2 regions of the Caloramator sp. E03 genome follow, and region 2 is predicted to be linked to the other one. Evidence: a T-box and tRNA genes for the amino acid it is inferred to sense, from the RefSeq annotation. Region 2 holds a T-box; the other holds one or more tRNA genes.

Region 1 (9,995 bases), 290 kb from region 2:
ACATTTAAAACCTGGCCTTCCCTGCTTCCATCTCTATATATAGTAACCCCTTTGCATCCAAGTTTGTATGCAAGTATATAGACCTGCCTTACATCTTCAACTGTTGCTTCATTTTTAAAGTTTACTGTCTTTGAAACTGCATTATCTGTATGCTTTTGAAAGGCCGCCTGCATCCTTATATGCCATATAGGGCTTACATCATGAGCAGTTACAAATATCCTTTTTATATCCTCAGGTATTTCTTTAATATGAGATGGAGTGCCATGCTCTGCAACCTTTAGCATGAGTTCCTTAGAGTAAATGCCTCTATATTTTATTATCTTTTCAAAATATGGATGAACCTCAGTTAGTTTATCGTTATCCATAACATTTCTTACAAAGGCAACTGCAAATAAAGGCTCAATGCCCGATGAAACCCCTGCTATTATGCTGATTGTGCCTGTTGGTGCTATAGTTGTTGTTGTAGCATTTCTTATGGGCTTTTCATCTTTATATATGCTATCATAAAAGGCTGGAAAGGCACCTCTTTTTTCTGCAAGCTGCCTGCTTGCATCTTTTGATTTTTCATCTATAAAACCCATCAATTTATCTGCAAAATCTACAGCCTCCTGAGAATTATAAGGTATTTTAAGCATTATAAGCATATCAGCAAATCCCATAACCCCAAGTCCAATCTTTCTTGTAAGCTTTGTTCTTTTTTCTATTTCAGGTAGAGGATATTTATTTATATCAATAACATTATCAAGAAAATGAACAGCATCATGAATAGTTTTTTCAAGAAGTTCATAATCAACCTCATATTTTCCATCTTTTAGTTTAAGCATTTTAACAAGGTTTATAGAACCAAGGTTGCAGCTTTCATAGGGCAGCAGAGGCTGCTCACCACAATTATGAACAACAACCCCATTTGCTACAAGAGAATTCGTAACCGGTTCATTTATATCATAAACCTCAATAGTTTCAGATTCTTTAATCTCTTCTACTTTTGTAGTATAGTAAGTATTTTTTCTTGAAGGTCTATTTATACTAATTAGTTTCTCATTTTTTTCTTTCTGTATTAAATCCTTCATTTCCTCACAGAAGGAACATATATTGTTGCGTGTAATTATTAGCTCATAATATTCCTTGCTTTCATAAACTCTCTTTTCTCCATCCTTTGTTATATATTCAAAATTTGATGGGTGGGATTTTGTTCTATTATATATATTTGAATAAATACCTAAATTTAAAAGTAGTAACTGTACATCCCTTAAAAGCTCTATTGAAGTAGAGCTAAGCCTTATATCTCTATGATTATCGTCAACAAAATTAACCGTTCCATCGGAACTGAAAAGTCCATTTATGTATGCTGCAACAGTATTTTTTGAAGCTGTAAATATTGATTTTGGTACTCTCTTTTCATGGGCTTTTTTTGCTTCAAATCCTAAGCTTTTTATAGCATTTACAAATTCCTTTCGTTTAAATAAAATCTGCCATGTTCCATTCTCACGCTTATTTATTATTCCTTCACCAGCACCATACTTTAATGCAATGCTTTGCATCTTTCTAAGTATATATTCTTCATATTCAGCAAAAACCATTCCAAGCACTTTTTCATCAGATGTAAGCCATCCATCTCCTGAGAGCCATCCTAAAAATAGCCCAAGCTCCTCTCCTATTTTATCATCATATTTAAAAAATCCCTTTGAAGATTGGATAAGAACCTCATCACCTATTGAGAGCTTACATGCCTCTTTCCAGCCCAAAGATGTCATAATTTTATGTTCTGGCGTTACTTTTAAAGTTTGACCACTATGAAGGATTATTTCTATAGTCTTTTTTATTCCAGTTTTGTAAACCTTTGCAGGTCTTAAAGTTACACCATTTTCATAATAATCTTTTACATTTTGACTTATTTTATCTTTTATAACCCTATTGTCGGTTATAATATTGAACATATTGTTGCCATACTTTTTATAAAGGTCTTCAATCCTTACAAGCCCTTCCTCTGTTGATATTAAAGTATCAGGATGAAAACAGGGATTAGTGCTTTCAATTTCTCCTAAAGCTGGAGTTGGATTATCTTTGTTCATCCTGTCTAAAAAAACTATTCCAGGTTCACCATTTCTCCAAGCCATTTTTACTATTGTATCAAAAACTTCCTTTGCATTTAGCTTTCCTGCTATAGCTTTAGTATGAGGATCTATAAGCTCATAATCCTCACCTTTAAAAACAGCTTCCATAAATTTTTCAGTAATTCCAATGCTAATATTAAAATTTGTTATCTCACTATTATCCTCTTTGCATTTTATAAACTCTAAAATATCTGGATGGTCAACACGAAGTATTGCCATATTTGCCCCTCTTCTTGTGCCCCCCTGCTTTACAGCCTCCGTTGCAGAATTAAATACCTTTAAAAAGCTAACAGGACCTGAAGCTACTCCTCCTGTTGTTTTAACAGTTGAGCCTTTAGGCCTTAGCCTTGAAAAGCTAAAACCCGTTCCCCCTCCTGATTTATGTATAAGTGCTGCGTTTTTAACCGAATCAAATATACCATCCATCGAATCCTCAATTGGAAGAACAAAACAGGCAGAGAGCTGCCCCAAAGGACGCCCTGCATTCATAAGGGTTGGGGAATTAGGAATAAACCTTAATGAAGTCATTAAATCATAGAACTTTTTTTCTGTAGCAATAACATCAGCATCTTTATCATATATTTCATCTGCCTTTGCAACAGCTTTTGCAACCCTTTTAAACATCTCCTCAGGAGTTTCTATTATATTTCCCTTTTCATCCTTTGCTAGGTACCTTTTATTTAAAACTTTTAATGCATTTTCGCTAAGCTCCATATATTCGCTCCTCTCTATCAACATTTTGTATGTATATATATTATATTATACAACATATTGTATCATTCATGATTCATTACTTCAAACAACAAAAATAATACTTAGAGAATAATTTCTCTCTCTTGCTCAATATTTCTTGTTTATATTATTGAAAACAAAAAATCCCATAATACTTATTCAGTATAATGGGATTTTTAAATTTCCTTATATAGTCTATTTTTCTAATATTTTGCAAATTCCTCATCAATGTACATTCATTATTTTTAAACATTATACGCTACATATTTATTATAATGAATCAGTATATATTTGTTTTATTGTTTCTTTTGTTGCTGGAATTGGAGCCATACTTAATAGTAAGTCAAGACTTGGAGTACTTAATGCAAGATTTGCTAATTTTTCAACATCATTTTCTGTAAATCCAAGATCTTGTAACTTTTCAATAAGTCCAACTTGTCTTAACCATGTTTCCATTAATTCAGCTGCGTATTCTGCTTCTCCTGGTACACCTACAAGATCTGGAGCAATTGGATTTAGTATATCAGCTAAAACTTCAGGACAAGCAGGATAAATATGCTTTATTACAGCAGGAAGTAACATTCCAAGCCCCAATCCATGAGCAAGTTCAGGTTTAACTGCACTTAAAGGATGTTCAAGAGCATGAGTAAAGTGAAGCAATCCATTATCAAAGGAAATACCAGCAATAAGTGATGCATATAATAAGTAATATCTTGCTGTTAAATCCTGTGGATGCATAAGAGCTTGTGGTAAATATTTTGTAATAAGTCTAAATGTTTCTTTTGCAAGTAATATAGAATAAGGAGTTGCTACTTTAGTTGTTGCAGCTTCAATTATATGATTTATTGCATCAACTGAAACATATAGAGTCTGGTTAGCTGGGAGCATTGTCATCAATGAAGGATCATCTATTGAGTATAATGGATAAATACAATCATAAGCAATTGCTGGTTTATATTCCTTTTCTGGTATGCTAACAACTGCAAATCTATCAGCTTCTGTTCCAGTTCCATGGGTTAAATTAATTGCAACTATTGGAGCAGCTTTGGAAGGAACAAACTTGTATTCATAAATATCTCTACAATTTTTATCCGGATATTCCAAAAGTATTGCAACACTTTTAGCAGCATCGATTGGACTTCCTCCACCGATACCAATAACAGCTTTTGCCCCTAATTCCCTTGCCATATTAGTTGCTTCATCAACTTGGTCAGCAGTTGGGTTAGGAGTAACTTTATTATATAATACATGCTTTATTCCATTTTTTTCAAAGGCATCTGTAACATACTTCCATGCACCTGTCTTTTCATAAGCTCCTTTACCTGTAATTACAACTACCTTGTCGATACCCCTACTTTTCAAATCTTCACAGATATCAAATATTTTCTTAATTGCCCCTACTCCAAGATATACTGTTGTCTTACATCTTATCTCTCTTACATCATTAATTAACATTTTTGATTCCCACATAGAAATCCCCCTTGTCTTTATTTATTTTTTATTATCCAACAATTTAACAATAATTATTGGATGATTTGTATCTTATACGGCAATAATATTTGATAGTTATTTAACAAACTATCTATTAATATTTTGTCAATAATTTCATAAATCGTCAACTGTCAATTATGAGGAATAATTGATATTTTAGCTTAAATAATTATAATAATTCTCTTTATCTCGTTATTACAGCTTGATTTTTCATAAAATATTTAAAAATCAAAAAGTATTTAAATTAACAAAAATTTATTAACTACAATTTATTTATATAAAAAATTAAATAGCAATTAATTAATTTTTTAGTTTATACTATAAATGTTAAAGGCACAATTTTGTAATTTATGGAGGTCTTATAATGAATATGCTTGATAGAAGTTTTTATAATCGTGATACATTGACTGTTGCTAAAGAACTTCTTGGAAAATATATTGTAAAAATCGTAAATGGTAAAAAGCTAATAGGTATGATTGTTGAAACAGAAGCCTATATAGGTCCCCATGACAAAGCTTCTCATTCATATAACTATAGAAGAACAGAAAGAAATGAGGCTATGTATGGACCTCCTGGTTATGCATACGTATATATGATATATGGTAAAAATTTTTGTTTAAATATAGTAACCGAAGAAGTTGAGAAGCCCTGTGCTGTTTTAATTAGAGCAGTAGAGCCAATATCTGGGCTTGATGATATGGCAAAAAATAGATATAACAAGAGCTTTAATGAGCTGAATAAAAAAGAAATTATTAACCTTACAAACGGTCCTTCAAAACTTTGTAGTGCATTTAAAATTGATAAATCAAACAATGGTGAAGATATTTGTAGCAACAATTTTTATATTGCTGAAGGGATTACCAACTTTGAAATAAAAGAAGCAAAACGAATAAATATTGATTATGCAGAGGAAGCTAAGGATTTTCTATGGAGATTTTATATAGTTGGAAATAAATTTGTTTCTAAACCTAGTAAATGATCATAATATAAAAAGCCCTTATGAATTAAACCATGAGGGCTTTTTATATTATGATATCTTTAAATATTATTTTATTTTTTAAACATAGATTTTAAAATCTGCTTCCCACTATCTAAACCTATACCTAAAAAGCTCTTATTTTTTTCAAATATACTTTCAAGTGCAAAAATTACTTTATCTATTTCCTCATAAGAAATAATAAGAGGTGGTTCAAGCCTTATAACGTTTGGATTATTAAGAGTATATGCTGTAATTATTCTATGCTCATTCATAAGCTTTCCAGCAACAAGAGATGCAAAATATTCATTGGAAAGCTCGGAAAGCTTCCCTGCTGTAATTGAATTTAAAACTCCTTTTGGCTCCTCAAATTCAATTCCTATCATAAGTCCCCTTCCTCTTACATCCTTTATAACAGGATACTTTTCCTTTAAATTCATAAGCTTTAACAAGAAATATTCTCCCTTTTCCTTTGCCTTACCTGGAAGATCATTTTCTATTATATATTTAATTGAAGCTATTCCCGCAGCACAAGCTATTGTATTGCCTCCAAAGGTTGATGTATGTAGAAATGCCTTTTCTATTTTTCCATAGGCTTTTTTCCATATTTCATCCGTCGTAATATATCCTCCAATAGGTATTATTCCTCCACCGATTGATTTAGCAAAACACATTATATCTGGTACAATATCCTCAGCCTCACAAGCAAACATATAGCCTGTCCTTCCAAATCCTGTTTGAATCTCATCTGCTATAAGATACACACCATATTTTGTACATATTTCTCTTACCCTTTTAAGATAACCCTTTGGAGGAACATTTATCCCTCCTTCCCCCTGAATAGGTTCTACTATAAAGGCTGCTACATCTTTTAGTGATTTAATCATTTCTTCAAGGGCATCTGCATCGCCATAAGGTACCTCGTAGCAGTCTGGAACTAATGGCTTAAACGGATTTTGATATTTTTCTCTTCCTGTAACAGAAAGTGCTCCCATAGATTTACCATGAAAAGAATTCCTACAGTAAATCAATTTGGTTTTTCCACTGGCAATCTTAGCAAGCTTTAATGCCCCTTCTACTGCTTCAGCCCCGCTATTCCCGTAAAATGTTCTTTTAAGATTCCCTGGAGTTATTAATGCCAGGTCTTTTGCCAATGCTCCTGCAAAATTGTATATAGAAGCTTGAAGAATATTTGGAAGACCGATTACCTTTTTAATTTCTTCAAGAATCTCTTTATTATTATGTCCAACATTTAACGCACCATATCCTCCAAGAAGATCTATGTATTCATTTCCATCCTCATCATATACTTTTGTACCCTCTGCCTTAACAAAATGTTTATCAAAATCTAAAAGTCCCATAAGCTGAACAACACTTGAACTTATATATTCCCTATAATTTTCCCTTACATTTTCACGATTAAAATTCAATGCATCATCAACCGTTACAAAGTAATTAATCTTTTCCTTAACTTCCATAACAATCCTCCTAACTTAATCAACTATAATTTAAAAACTATTACAATACAAATCAATCCTATTGTGCACATTGTGTGCAAATATATTATACCAATATATTCTAATATTTTCAATTATATGTAATTTAATTTGTGATTTTTTTCTTTTTATTAAATGCTAATTCTTAACAATTATTTCTTTATGTTATAATTAAATTAAAAAGTACTGTAAAGGAGGCTTAAAGTTATGAAAGAGTTAAAACTCCATGGAAATTCTATAATTATTGGAAAAGACTCATTAAACTATATAGAAAATATTGATATAAAAAAAGCATTTATTGTAACTGGCGGAAATTCCATGTTTAAAATTGGTGCAATAGACAGACTATCAAACATATTAAAAACAAAAAAAGCTGAAATTTACATATTCAGCGATATTAAAAAAAATCCCTCTTTTGAATATGTATTAAAAGGATTAGAAATTATGAAGAAATTTAAACCAGATACTGTGATAGGAATAGGTGGAGGATCTTCCATAGATATTGCAAAGGCTCTCTCGGTATTCTACGAATATAACGAATTAGATATTAAAAATCCTAACAGGCTTAATTTGCCAAAAGAAAGAAAGAATATAAAGCTAATTGCAATCCCCTCAACTTCAGGAACAGCTGCAGAGGTTACAAGGGCTTCGGTAATAACATATAATAATATAAATTTAAAAATCGGTTTAAAATGTGATGCCTTTATCCCCGACATTGCTATACTTGATTCAAGTTTAACCCTTTCAATGCCAAAATACTTAGTTGCCGAAACAGGAATGGATGCTCTAACACATGCTGTTGAGTGTTATATTAACAAAAATATTAACCCCTATTCTGAAGCTTTAGCAGAAGGAGCCATTAAAGGATTGTTCAATTATCTTCCATCATCTTACGAAAAAGGAGATTTGGAAAGCAGAGAAAAAGTACATATATACAGCACAATGGCTGGAAGCGCCTTTTCTAATGTTGGTCTTGGAATGGCCCATGGAATATCCCATGCTTTTGGTGGTAAGTTTGATTTTTCACACGGACTTTTAAATGCAGTAGCTCTTCCTTATGTACTAAGATATAATTCAAGGGATAAAGAAGTAAAAAGAAGACTAAACTATTTATCAAAACTTATTGATGCAACAGATTTTATTGAAGCAGTTATAACTTTAAATAAAAAACTTAACATCCCATCCTCATTCAAAGACATAGGTCTTTCAGAAAAAGATTTTTCAAATAATTTTAGTGAGCTTTTAGAAAATTCTTTGAAAGGTTCTACAAAAGTAAATCCTATAGAAATAACAGAGAATGAAATGAAAAAAATATTGTATGCAATTTATTATGGCAAAAAATATGAATAGTTAAAAAGCCTAAGACTTAGTCTTAGGCTTAAAATATCAAAAAATAAAAATGGCTCCATGGAGAGGACTCGAACCTCCAACCCTCCGGTTAACAGCCGGATGCTCCACCATTGAGCTACCATGGAACATTAACAATCTGGCAGACACCTACTTTTCCAAGCCGTCTCCAGCTTAGTATCATCGGCGCACCCGGGCTTAACCTTCGTGTTCGGAATGGGAACGGGTGTTACCCCGGATGCCTAACCACCAGATATTATTTTTAATATTTTTCTCCTTGCTATATGATTTCTTCTTTAGTTCTAAGCCTCGCTTCCTTGAAAATTAAGAACTTTTGAAAACTCGCTTCTCTCAAACAAGCAAAAGTTCTAAAATTTTCTGCGTCAGACTCGGCAAGAACTAATACGAATAAATCATAATGCTTCGTCGTAAAATATTAAAAATCTCAACTACTTAATGTAGTTTTTTCAAAACTGCACAGCAAATTATTGATCAAGCCCTCGACCTATTAGTACCAATCAGCTGAACGCCTCACGGCGCTTACACCTTTGGCCTATCAACCTTGTGTTCTTCAAGGGGTCTTACCCTTACGGTGGGAAATCTCATCTTGAGGTGGGCTTCGCGCTTAGATGCCTTCAGCGCTTATCCCTTCCGAACATGGCTACCCAGCTGTGCTCCTGGCGGAACAACTGGTGCACCAGAGGTTCGTCCATCCCGGTCCTCTCGTACTAAGGACAGCTCCTCTCAAATTTCCTACGCCCGCGACGGATAGGGACCGAACTGTCTCACGACGTTCTGAACCCAGCTCGCGTGCCGCTTTAATGGGCGAACAGCCCAACCCTTGGGACCTACTTCAGCCCCAGGATGCGACGAGCCGACATCGAGGTGCCAAACCTCCCCGTCGATGTGGACTCTTGGGGGAGATCAGCCTGTTATCCCCGAGGTAGCTTTTATCCGTTGAGCGATGGCCCTTCCACTCGGTACCACCGGATCACTAAGCCCGACTTTCGTCCCTGCTCGAGATGTCTCTCTCACAGTGAAGCTCCCTTCTGCCTTTGCACTCTCCGCGCGATTTCCAACCGCACTGAGGGAACCTTTGGGCGCCTCCGTTACTCTTTAGGAGGCGACCGCCCCAGTCAAACTGCCCACCTAACAATGTCCCGTGACTTGATTCAAAGCCTCCGGTTAGAGCTTCAGTATCATCAGGGTGGTATCCCAAGGTCGACTCCAGCAAAGCTGACGCCCTGCCTTCTCTGTCTCCCACCTATCCTGTACAGACAATACCGAAACTCAATGCTAAGCTACAGTAAAGCTCTACGGGGTCTTTCCGTCCAATCGCGGGTAACCGGCATCTTCACCGGTACTACAATTTCGCCGAGTCCCTTGTTGAGACAGTGCCCAGGTCATTACGCCATTCGTGCGGGTCGGAACTTACCCGACAAGGAATTTCGCTACCTTAGGACCGTTATAGTTACGGCCGCCGTTTACTGGGGCTTCGGTTCAAAGCTTCGCACCCGGGTCCCCACAAAAACAAAGTTTTTGTGGGTGGGTCCTAACCTTTCCCCTTAACCTTCCAGCACCGGGCAGGCGTCAGCCCCTATACATCATCTTGCGATTTAGCAGAGACCTGTGTTTTTGCTAAACAGTTGCCTGGGCCTATTCTCTGCGGCTCTATCTCTAGAGCACCCCTTCTCCCGAAGTTACGGGGTCAATTTGCCGAGTTCCTTAACAAGGGTTCTCTCGCTCGTCTTAGGATTCTCTCCTCACCTACCTGTGTCGGTTTGCGGTACGGGCACCACATCCCTCGATAGAGGCTTTTCTTGGCAGTGTGAAATCAGC
Region 2 (9,995 bases):
TTAATAAATTGACGAACATGAAAATTTAATTGAATTTGAAAAAGGATTATTTCATATATTGAAATAATCCTTTTTGTTATAGAAGAGAATTGTATGAAGGTACTGGTATAGGATTTTTAACTGTAGAGTCGTTATATTGCATTGAAAGAGAGGCTATCATTGATGAAGATATTATAAACATAATTCCCATTTGAGGAGCCATTATAGTAAAGTCAACTATTCCATGTACTATTATTGATGCCTGTATTGCAGCAAGAAGAGGAACAAGCCTGCAATTATCATTATAAAGAATTCTTATACCTTCAAATATATATAGCTTCATATAGATATACACAGTTAGTCCAACTATTCCCAAGGTGGTTGCAAGAGTTATCCATATATTATGACCATGTACTTCTCTCTTATAATAATTAATATAATAAATTCCATTTTTATATATTCCTAAGAGTCCCCATCCAGTTATTGGTTTAAGCTGAAACATTCTGTAACATCCATCCCATATAGCTTGGCGGCTATTTATGGAGTTATCTATTTCATGGCCTACGATAAATTTTAAACTTGGTAAATATAGCGGAGCATAAACCATTGCTACAATTATCAAAGAAGATAACAATAAGAAACTAAAGGTTTCTTTGTTTTTGCTTAAAAAGAAATATATAAATATACCAGCAAAAAGTCCAAAGGCAGCACCACGAGATCCTGTTAAGAAAAAGGCTATAATAAAAAGAGTTAATGCGATATAGTAAAATAATTTATTTTTTTGGTTCTTATTAATGAAATAAATACAAACTAATATCATACAACAGAACCATGCCCCTGCAACGTTTGGGTTACCAAAGGTACTGTATATTCTATGGTTCTTATCTGGCCAAGGGTGGCATGATAATATCTTTGCCCAAAAAGGGTTAGACCAATAGCTGAAGGCTATTTTTTCAGCTATTCCAATAAGAGCTGAGAAAAAAGATATTTTCAAAATTAGTTTAAATAATTCTTCAATTTTATACTCACTATCATAGTAGTTTTCTATAAAAACGCTTAAGAAAAAGTAAAGAAGAAAAGCTACTGACAATAGGGTTGATATAATATTTCTATTTATAATCCCGACTATTAACGACCATATAAAGAGAACTAATAGTCCTCTGTTCCAAGGATTCATTGGTATGACGTCTTTGTTTGTTATTGTTTTATATATCATATAAATAATCGGTATAAAAGACGTAAATGGAGAAATTACTACAAATAGTGCTGATGTAAACATTTTAAGACCCCTTTATTATATTTTTCCATACCATTTCTTATAGTAAATCATAAAGTAGTAAACTTCAAACATTTAGTAGTAAATTTAAAAAAATGTTTACATACTAAAATGATTCTTTTATTTTTATATTAAACTTACAAAAAAATAATATACCATTAATTATTGAGCAATAATTAATAAGATTTTAAAAATATATTAATTTTAAAATCTTATTTAACTAATCAGCAAGAGAAGTCGCCTACTTCTATAAGTGGTGGTAGCTCACAGTGATTACATTAACTCAAAACGGATTTTAGACAACCCATTTTGGGTTAAGAACTTTGCAAGAGCCCCGTGAATGGATTTTAAAAAGGCATCTTTCATGAGCTTAGAATTGCTTAGTAAAATGAATAAGTACCAGGGAAAGTCTTCAGGGGGCTTAACAAAAACAAACTTTTTCAACAGCCTGAAATTATTAAAAGCCCTATAAAAAGTATAGGGCTTTTAATAATTAATAAATGTATGAAAGATATGAACTATAGGCCCAGCCTACGGTTCCATTTATATTTATCTTGTACCAGGTGCCACTTGAGGAGTAATCAAGAACCATAGCATATTGTCCTTGTTTTAAAACTCCTATTATAGGTGATGTTGATGAAGGATTTAATCTTATATTAAGCTGAGTCACACCCTTAACTGTCACATATTTTCCACTGGGTATAGGAGATATTAAACTTCCCCATACGTAGCCTTTTTGTCCATTAACGCTAACTTGGTACCAACCAGAGGAATAGCTTACTATATATATTATTGTTCCCTTTGGAAGTGCTGTTATAATGCTTGCAGAAGTTGAAGGAGCACTTCTTAGGTTAGCGAGAGATACGCTATCTGATATTTGAGCAAATATTCCTGTGTCAACTGGCTTTGGAAGAGTTTCAGACTGTGTAGTTCCACTAAGTGAGGAAGTGGTTTGTATTGTAGATTGCTGTGAATCATCTATTATATAGTTATATCTTCCAGCTATATAGCCATTGTTTATTTCTTTCATGCTTAAAAAGTAACACTTTGTACCTTGAATTCCACCGTAGAATGTATCGGTAGTAGATTCATAGGTAAAGGCACCATCAACTCCATTTAAACTTCCCCATCTATCAAATATTACAACGTGATCGCCAGGTTTATTTAATATATCCATGTGCTTTAAATCTTTTATATCTATCTTAGTAAAATAGCTATTAAAAAGGGTAGAAGTAGAGAGTTTCCAATCCTTTATATTAAATACAGCTTGTACAAATCCTGAACAATCAAGTCCAGCAGTTTGTGAAATGTATCCCATGCCTGACTGAGTATTAACATTTCCAGCGAATGCACCTTTTTCTATTGCATCAAGAAAACTTGTCCACGGTGCATTGTAGGAATAGGTGTCAATGCTATCTAATCCTCCCCAGTTGTAGGGGATGCCTGTGAATACCCCGCTGACTACATCTTTAAACTGTGAGGGTTGTGTTACATAAAAAGATTTGTCAGCACTTATATTACCGTTTTTATTTTTTGAATAGGTCCATTTTAGATTAATAATGTTAAGAGCTCTTTTTTCAGCTTCACTCCTTGTAATTGGGTTTTGAGGAGCTGCAAAGGATTTTTTATAAGGCATAAAAAGAAATGTTAATAGAAATACTGTTACAGATAGAATTGACAAAGTTTTTTTCATATAGTTCCTCCTTTGCGCTTTATGAATAGAATAAAAAATATATTGGTTAACATAATTATACTTTGCAGGTTTAACTGTTTTCAATGAATAAAATGTGGTAATACAAAAGGGAGCCTATATAATCTCTTGAATTATATAGGCTCCCTAATTGTAAAACAATTATTTTTCTGAAATTTTATTTTAGAGTAGCTTTTCTATAAAGATTTAAATGAAAATCCATTATTCAAATATTATAAGGTTAGTACCAAATAACCAGTTCTTCTATATCTTTTCTAATTTTATTATAGTTATGCTCCTTTGGATATCCTAAAGGAGTAAAAGCAACAGGCTCAAGATTGCTGTCAAGCTTTAAAACTTCTTTTGCAGCTTTATTATCAAAAGCTCCAATCCAGCAGGTGCCAAGATTAAGCTCAGTTGCAGCAAGTATTATATGATCCATAACAATTGCAGCATCTATATCACAATAGTTTTTGCCATCAGCCCTTGTCCATGCCTTGCTTGGTATTGAGCATATTCCTAAGATTATTGGGGCTTCAACAAACCATTCCCTATTATATATCTTTTTAAGTTCGTTTTCTCTACCATTTGTTTTTATAACGAGTATTTTAAAAGCTTGTTTATTTGCACTTGTAGGAGCTAACCTTGCAGCTTCAAGAATAAGTTTTAATTTTTCCTCTTCAACATTGTCCTTTTTATAAGCTCTAATACTGCATCTTTTCCTTATTAGGTCAAAATATTCCATAGAACACCTCCTTAAAATAATATGTAGTATAAATTTATTATAAGTATAGTTATTATATACTTAATATTTCCTTTTATTATATATTTTTTACAATAGCAAGTCTATATATTGATTTATTCAAAAATTCGAAAAATTTCACCATTATTTATGCAATAATTATGTTAATTATTTGAAATATTTATTAAAAACATAAATATTTAATGAGAAAAACAATTTTAATATTTCTATATTTAGTATACAATGTATATTAATTAATATAGTCTATTAATATGAAAGTAGGAGGAATTATTATGACTGTTAAAATTATCGCTGACAGCTGCTGTGATTTAAACGATGAGATAAAAAGGAACACGAATATCAGTATTGTTCCTTTAACCATAGAAATTGAAGGGAAAGTGTATAAGGATGATGAAACTTTAAATATTAACGATTTTCTTGATGTTATGAGAAAAAGTAAAGAATGTCCTAAAACATCCTGTCCTTCTCCAGTAGATTTTATGAAACAATATAATGGTGATGAAAGTGTATTTGTTGTAACTTTATCTTCAGCCTTAAGTGGAACGTATAAAAGTGCTGTAATGGCAAAGGATATGTTTAAAGAAGAAATTAAAGAAAAATTTATACATGTTTTTGATTCATTAAGTGCTTCTGTTGGGGAGACACTTGTAAGTTTAAAAATAGATGAGCTTAGCAAAAAAGGCATTAGTGAACTTGAGATAGTAGATAAAGTTGAAGAATATATAAAGGAAATGAAGACGTTTTTTATGTTAAATACCTTAGAAAATCTTGTTAAGGCAGGAAGAATAAGCCCTATTATTGCAAAGGTTACATCTTTAATCTCATTGAAACCTATAATGGCAGGAACTGAGGAAGGAACTATAAAGATACAAGAAAAGGTTATAGGCGCTCAAAAAGCATTTAGAAGGTTTATAGAAATAATAGGAGAGCAGGGAGTCAACTTAGAAAATAAAGTTTTAGGAATTGCCCATTGTAATTGCCTTGATAAAGCAATTGAATTTAAAAATGAAGTTTTAAAAAGGTATAAATTTAAAGATATTATAATAGTTCCAACAGCAGGAATAAGTACAGTGTATGCTAACGAAGGAGGAATTATAATAGCTTTTTAATATAAATGATATATTAACAATATTAATCATTTCATCCACCAACTCCCTGATTATAAGTTCGAATATTGGTTAAATTAATAGTAGAACAGGAACAGGAGGTGAATGAAATGGCAGACAACAAATTCTATGGAGGATTTGCAGGAGCAGCTGGCTATGGTGCAGCAGCAGGTTCAAAGAACCAAAGTGTTGTTCCAGAAGCAAAGAAGGGGCTTGACCAGTTCAAAGAAGAGGTAGCAGCAGAGGTAGGAGTACAGGTACCAGCAACTGGATACTGGGGAAATATGACTTCTAAAGAATGTGGTACTGTAGGTGGCTACATGGTAAAGAAAATGGTTGAGGCTTATGAGAGAAACTTAGCAGGAAAGTAATATAAATAGTTAAAAAGGGAGTATTCTTGCTCCCTTTTTATTTAGAGGTGATTTAATGAATAGTAAGATAATCGACGAACTTAATACATTGCTTAAAGGAGAGTATATGGGAATAGATTCTTATGAAAAATTCATCCAAAAGGTTCAAAACAAGCATGTAAAACATGAACTTCAAAATATACAAAAAGATCACAAAAACCATGCTATAAAGATTGCTGAAAGGATACAAGACTTAGGTGGGGAGCCTGTAAATGGAGTTGGCTTTATTGGCAAAATAGCAGAGGTTGCATCTAATATAAAAAATATTAACAAAAAAAGTGATATTGAAATATTAAAACAGGCCTATGACGGGGAGGACTTTGGAATTAGAATGGCAACTGAAGTTGTAAAAGGGGATCTTGATGGTAATAGTGCAGTGCTTGTAAAGGAAATGCTAAATGAAGATAGGAATCATCTTGATACATTAAACAATTTAATTCGAGAGGTAGGCAATGTGCAGTAAGTATATCTTGACAATATTGATTAATAATATTATAATTTACGAATAAAATATTAAGTAGACGATGAAGGGAAGAGTAGATACAGAAATGGATTTAAGCGAGCCGATGAGGGTGGAAGTTCGGCATCACAGCTGTATTGAAGAACATCCCGGAGTTCCCAACCGAAATGAAAAGAGTAGGCTTGGGGGTGTTTAGAACCTTATATCTAAAGAGTATCGGATATAAATCCTGTACTTTAGAGGTGGCCTTTTGGCAAATTGGGTGGTACCGCGAATTAACCTTCGTCCCTTTATGTGGCGAAGGTTTTTATTTTTGAACAACAAAAGGAGGAGGGTAAAGATGGAAGGAACTACAATAAAGAATTTATATAGGCAGCTAGACAGTTTTGAAAACAAAGAGGTAAAGATATCAGGTTGGATTAGGACTTTAAGATCATCAAAATCCTTTGGATTCATAGAATTAAATGACGGAACTTTCTTTAAAAATGTTCAGATTGTATTTGATGAGGGGCTTGAAAATTTTAAGGATGTTGAAAAGCTCCCAATAAGCACTTCAATAACTGTTTTAGGTAAAGTTATATTAACTCCAGAAGCAAAACAACCTTTTGAAATTAAAGCTGATAGTATAATAGTTGAAGGAACCTCAAGTTCTGATTATCCTTTGCAAAAGAAGAAACATTCCTTTGAATATTTAAGAACTATAGCCCACTTAAGACCAAGGAGTAACACCTTTTCAGCCGTGTTTAGGGTACGTTCCATAGCAGCTTATGCTATCCATAAGTTCTTTCAAGAAAGAGGCTTTGTTTATGTAAACTCTCCTATAATAACAGCAAGTGACTGTGAAGGTGCAGGGCAGATGTTTAGGGTTACAACACTTGACTTAGATAACCTTCCAAGGACTGAAGGTGGAGAGATTGACTATTCAAAAGACTTTTTTGGGAAAACAACAAGCCTTACAGTAAGTGGACAACTTGAGGCTGAAGTTTTTGCTCTAGCCTTTAGGAATGTATATACTTTTGGACCAACTTTCAGGGCTGAAAATTCAAATACCCCAAGGCATGCTGCAGAATTTTGGATGATAGAGCCTGAAATTGCCTTTGCAGACCTTAAGGATGATATGGAGCTTGCAGAGGATATGGTTAAATATATAATAAACTATGTAATGGAAAACGCTCCAGAGGAAATGCAATTTTTTAACAGTTTCATAGATAACACTTTATTTGATAGGCTAAACAATGTTGTAAATTCTGAATTTGGACATGTAACCTATACTGAGGCAATAGATATACTCAAAAAGTCAGGACAACAGTTTGAGTTCCCTGTTGAGTGGGGAATAGATCTTCAAACTGAACATGAAAGGTATTTAACAGAAAAGGTGTTTAAAAAACCTGTATTTGTTACTGATTATCCAAAGGAAATAAAGGCTTTTTATATGAGGCTTAATGATGATAATAAAACCGTTGCTGCGATGGATCTTTTAGTTCCTGGGGTTGGAGAGATAATAGGTGGAAGTCAAAGAGAAGAAAGGCTTGACGTACTTGAAAGAAGGATGAAGGAACTTGGAATGGACATGGATAACTACTGGTGGTACTTAGAGCTTAGAAAATATGGTGGAACAAAGCATGCAGGCTTTGGTCTTGGGTTTGAAAGGATGATTATGTATTTAACTGGAATGAGCAATATAAGGGATGTTATACCTTTCCCAAGAACGCCAAAAAATGCAGAATTTTAGTTTATGTAGTATAGTATTATTTAACTAATCAGCGACAGGAGTCAACCACTTCTATAAGTGGGGTAGTTCACAAAGAATCTGGATGGCAGTGGGAGTTTCCTGCTGCTAAATGAGGAAAGCGCCAAAACATTTAATGCATTGGCGCTTTTAATATTTTTGAATTAATTAACAATCCTTAAGCGTATAGCCCATTATATAGTGGCGGTGTCCCTTTTCTTTTTTTGTAATTCCACAGTAATAGTGAATATGGCGTCCACCCCATATAGGAATATCAAAGCAGGTTAAAAATTTAAACTCATGGCAGTGACCGCAGGCAGAATCAGTTTTGCCGTATAGACAGTGTTTGTGGCATCTACAGTTTTCGTTAGTGTCGGATATGCAGTTATAATAATGACTGTGGCATTTGCAGACTGTAGTACAACCAGAGAAACGGTGTACATGGCAGCTATATCCACAATTTCTCACATTATCACCTCAATATATTGTTCTGATATATATTATGTTGTATGACAAAAAATGACACAAAACAATCTTTTTAACTAATTAGCGACAAAAATCCCCACTTCTATAAGTGGGGTAGTTCACTATATTATGAATAAAAAACAGGTTCAAAACCTGTTTTAGACTGCTGAAAAAGTTCCTAACACAAAAATGGTTTGTGGACAATATGAATATTTTATATAATTAATTCGTATATTCCAAGAATGATTATTATTAATGATGATACAATCTCACAACAGTTTGACAAATTTTTAGGAAGAGATTTGTTACCAATATAAAAGCCTAATTTAATAAATACTATGCTAAATATCATTGAACAAAAGGATGTTAAATATATATTTAATCCAGTAATGCTTGCACCAATACCAAGGCCAAAGTTATTTATGCATAGTATGATGCCTAAGAGGATTGACTCTTTAAATTCAATGTTTTTAGAATTGTTTGAGTCAATTATTTCAGGATGTTCAATAAAATTTTCATAGTAATTGTTTTTTTTACCTTTATCACAAGAAGCAAGGCTTTTTTTCTTTAAAGAGCCTATTAACATATATAATCCAAGTAATATTAGCAATACACTCCCTAAATAATTTGAATAAATTGAAGGAATATAGTTTACGAATGTTTTTCCAATTAGCATTGAAATAAAAGTACCAATACAAGAGATGAAGGCTATAATTAAATTGCTCATTATATTGATTTTGATTTTTAAAATCCCATAACTTAATCCAATAATAAAATTATCGGTGCTTGTAGAGACTGCAAAAAGAAAAACAGAAATAAAATCCATGTTATACCTCAAAAAGATTAGTACAAGATTATATTATGCAATTTTATAGAAAAGGTTCGATATTGGAAAATTCTATTTTCTCCAAAGGCTTATTAACTTTCTGGAAGCCTCTTCAATGGAGCTGCTTCCCAATATTGAAGATATTAAAGAGATACCATCTATATTTGTTTTTTTAACTTCTTCTATATTTGAAATTCCTATTCCGCCGATTCCAACAACGGGAATCGAAACACTATCTTTTATCTTTTTAAGTGTTTCTACTCCAATAGGAGCTTTAGCATCAGCTTTGCTTAAAGTTGGATACACGGGACCTGCACCAAGGTAATCAGCTCCGCTTTCTTCTCCATATATTGCTTCTTCAATGCTACTGACAGAATACCCCAATATTTTATCGCCAATTAATTTTCTTGCAACTTTAAGGGGTAAATCTTCCTGCCCTATATGAAGTCCGTCAGCATCAACGGATAGAGCAATGTCAAGCCTATCATTTATTATAAGAGGAATATTATAATAACTTGTAAGCTTTTTCATTTTAATTGCTATATTATAAAATTCAAGGCTTGATATATCTTTTTCGCGGAGCTGAACTATAGTAACTCCTCCTTTTATAGCTTCTTCAACGGCTTTAAAGATATCCTTCCCATTTAATATTTTTCTATCGGTTACAAGGTAAAGAGAATAATCTATAGGCATTCTATTTTACCTCCATTCAATATATCATCTTCAGTAAGGTTATATATAAAGTCAAATAGTTTTACTTTAAATGTTCCAGGCAAAACTTTTTCCATTGAATTTTGTGTCATTTCTCCCGCAAGGTTCATAGCAAGTATTGAAGCTGCTGTTGATGTAAACCTATCATTACATATAGAAGTGGCAGCAGTTAAGGCACCAACCATGCAGCCTGCTCCAGTGATTAATGTTAATATTGGTGTGCCGTTGTAAATAAGACATGTCCTTTTTCCATCTGTTATAATATCCCTTTTACCTGTAGCTGCAACAACAGTATTATACTGATTTGCAAGAGATATACAGGCTTCTATTGCATCTTCGCCATCGTCTATTGAATCAACTCCTCTTACTTTTCCAGAGAACCCTGCAAGGGATTTTATTTCTCCTATGTTCCCTTTTATTACAGAAATATTTCCATATTGGAGAAGTTTCCTTGCTATATCCATTTTTCTGCTTATTGCTCCACAGGCAACAGGATCAAGTACAACAGGTTTATTTAATTCTTTTGCTTTTTTTACTGCAATTATAGATGCTTCTTCCTGCTCCGCGGTTAATGTTCCAA

Evidence for each region. A T-box is a leader RNA that pairs with one kind of tRNA and senses whether it is charged. The one in region 2 lies ahead of asnS (asparagine--tRNA ligase), so its partner is inferred to be a tRNA-Asn.
Region 1: it has a tRNA-Asn gene. The T-box ahead of asnS (asparagine--tRNA ligase) is inferred to sense a tRNA for this amino acid. The anticodon was not compared.

The regions. Positions count from the first base shown of each region.
Region 1 covers NZ_CP040093.1:1,777,822-1,787,816, reverse strand. Annotated here, with positions in the region: gene FDN13_RS08795 (ribonucleotide reductase N-terminal alpha domain-containing protein) at 1-2,828, opposite strand, end outside; gene FDN13_RS08790 (iron-containing alcohol dehydrogenase) at 3,117-4,316, opposite strand; gene FDN13_RS08785 (DNA-3-methyladenine glycosylase) at 4,702-5,316, shown strand; gene FDN13_RS08780 (aspartate aminotransferase family protein) at 5,388-6,791, opposite strand; gene FDN13_RS08775 (iron-containing alcohol dehydrogenase) at 7,017-8,159, shown strand; tRNA gene FDN13_RS08770 (tRNA-Asn) at 8,210-8,284, opposite strand; rRNA gene rrf (5S ribosomal RNA) at 8,294-8,410, opposite strand; rRNA gene FDN13_RS08760 (23S ribosomal RNA) at 8,645-9,995, opposite strand, start outside.
Region 2 covers NZ_CP040093.1:1,488,578-1,498,572, reverse strand. Annotated here, with positions in the region: gene FDN13_RS07425 (O-antigen ligase family protein) at 77-1,258, opposite strand; gene FDN13_RS07420 (SH3 domain-containing protein) at 1,749-2,948, opposite strand; gene FDN13_RS07415 (nitroreductase family protein) at 3,187-3,690, opposite strand; gene FDN13_RS07410 (DegV family protein) at 3,981-4,817, shown strand; gene FDN13_RS07405 (alpha/beta-type small acid-soluble spore protein) at 4,925-5,185, shown strand; gene FDN13_RS07400 (DUF2383 domain-containing protein) at 5,241-5,687, shown strand; T-box leader at 5,740-5,977, shown strand; gene asnS (asparagine--tRNA ligase) at 6,025-7,416, shown strand; gene FDN13_RS14585 (YmaF family protein) at 7,582-7,881, opposite strand; gene ytaF (sporulation membrane protein YtaF) at 8,093-8,704, opposite strand; gene thiE (thiamine phosphate synthase) at 8,777-9,397, opposite strand; gene thiM (hydroxyethylthiazole kinase) at 9,388-9,995, opposite strand, start outside.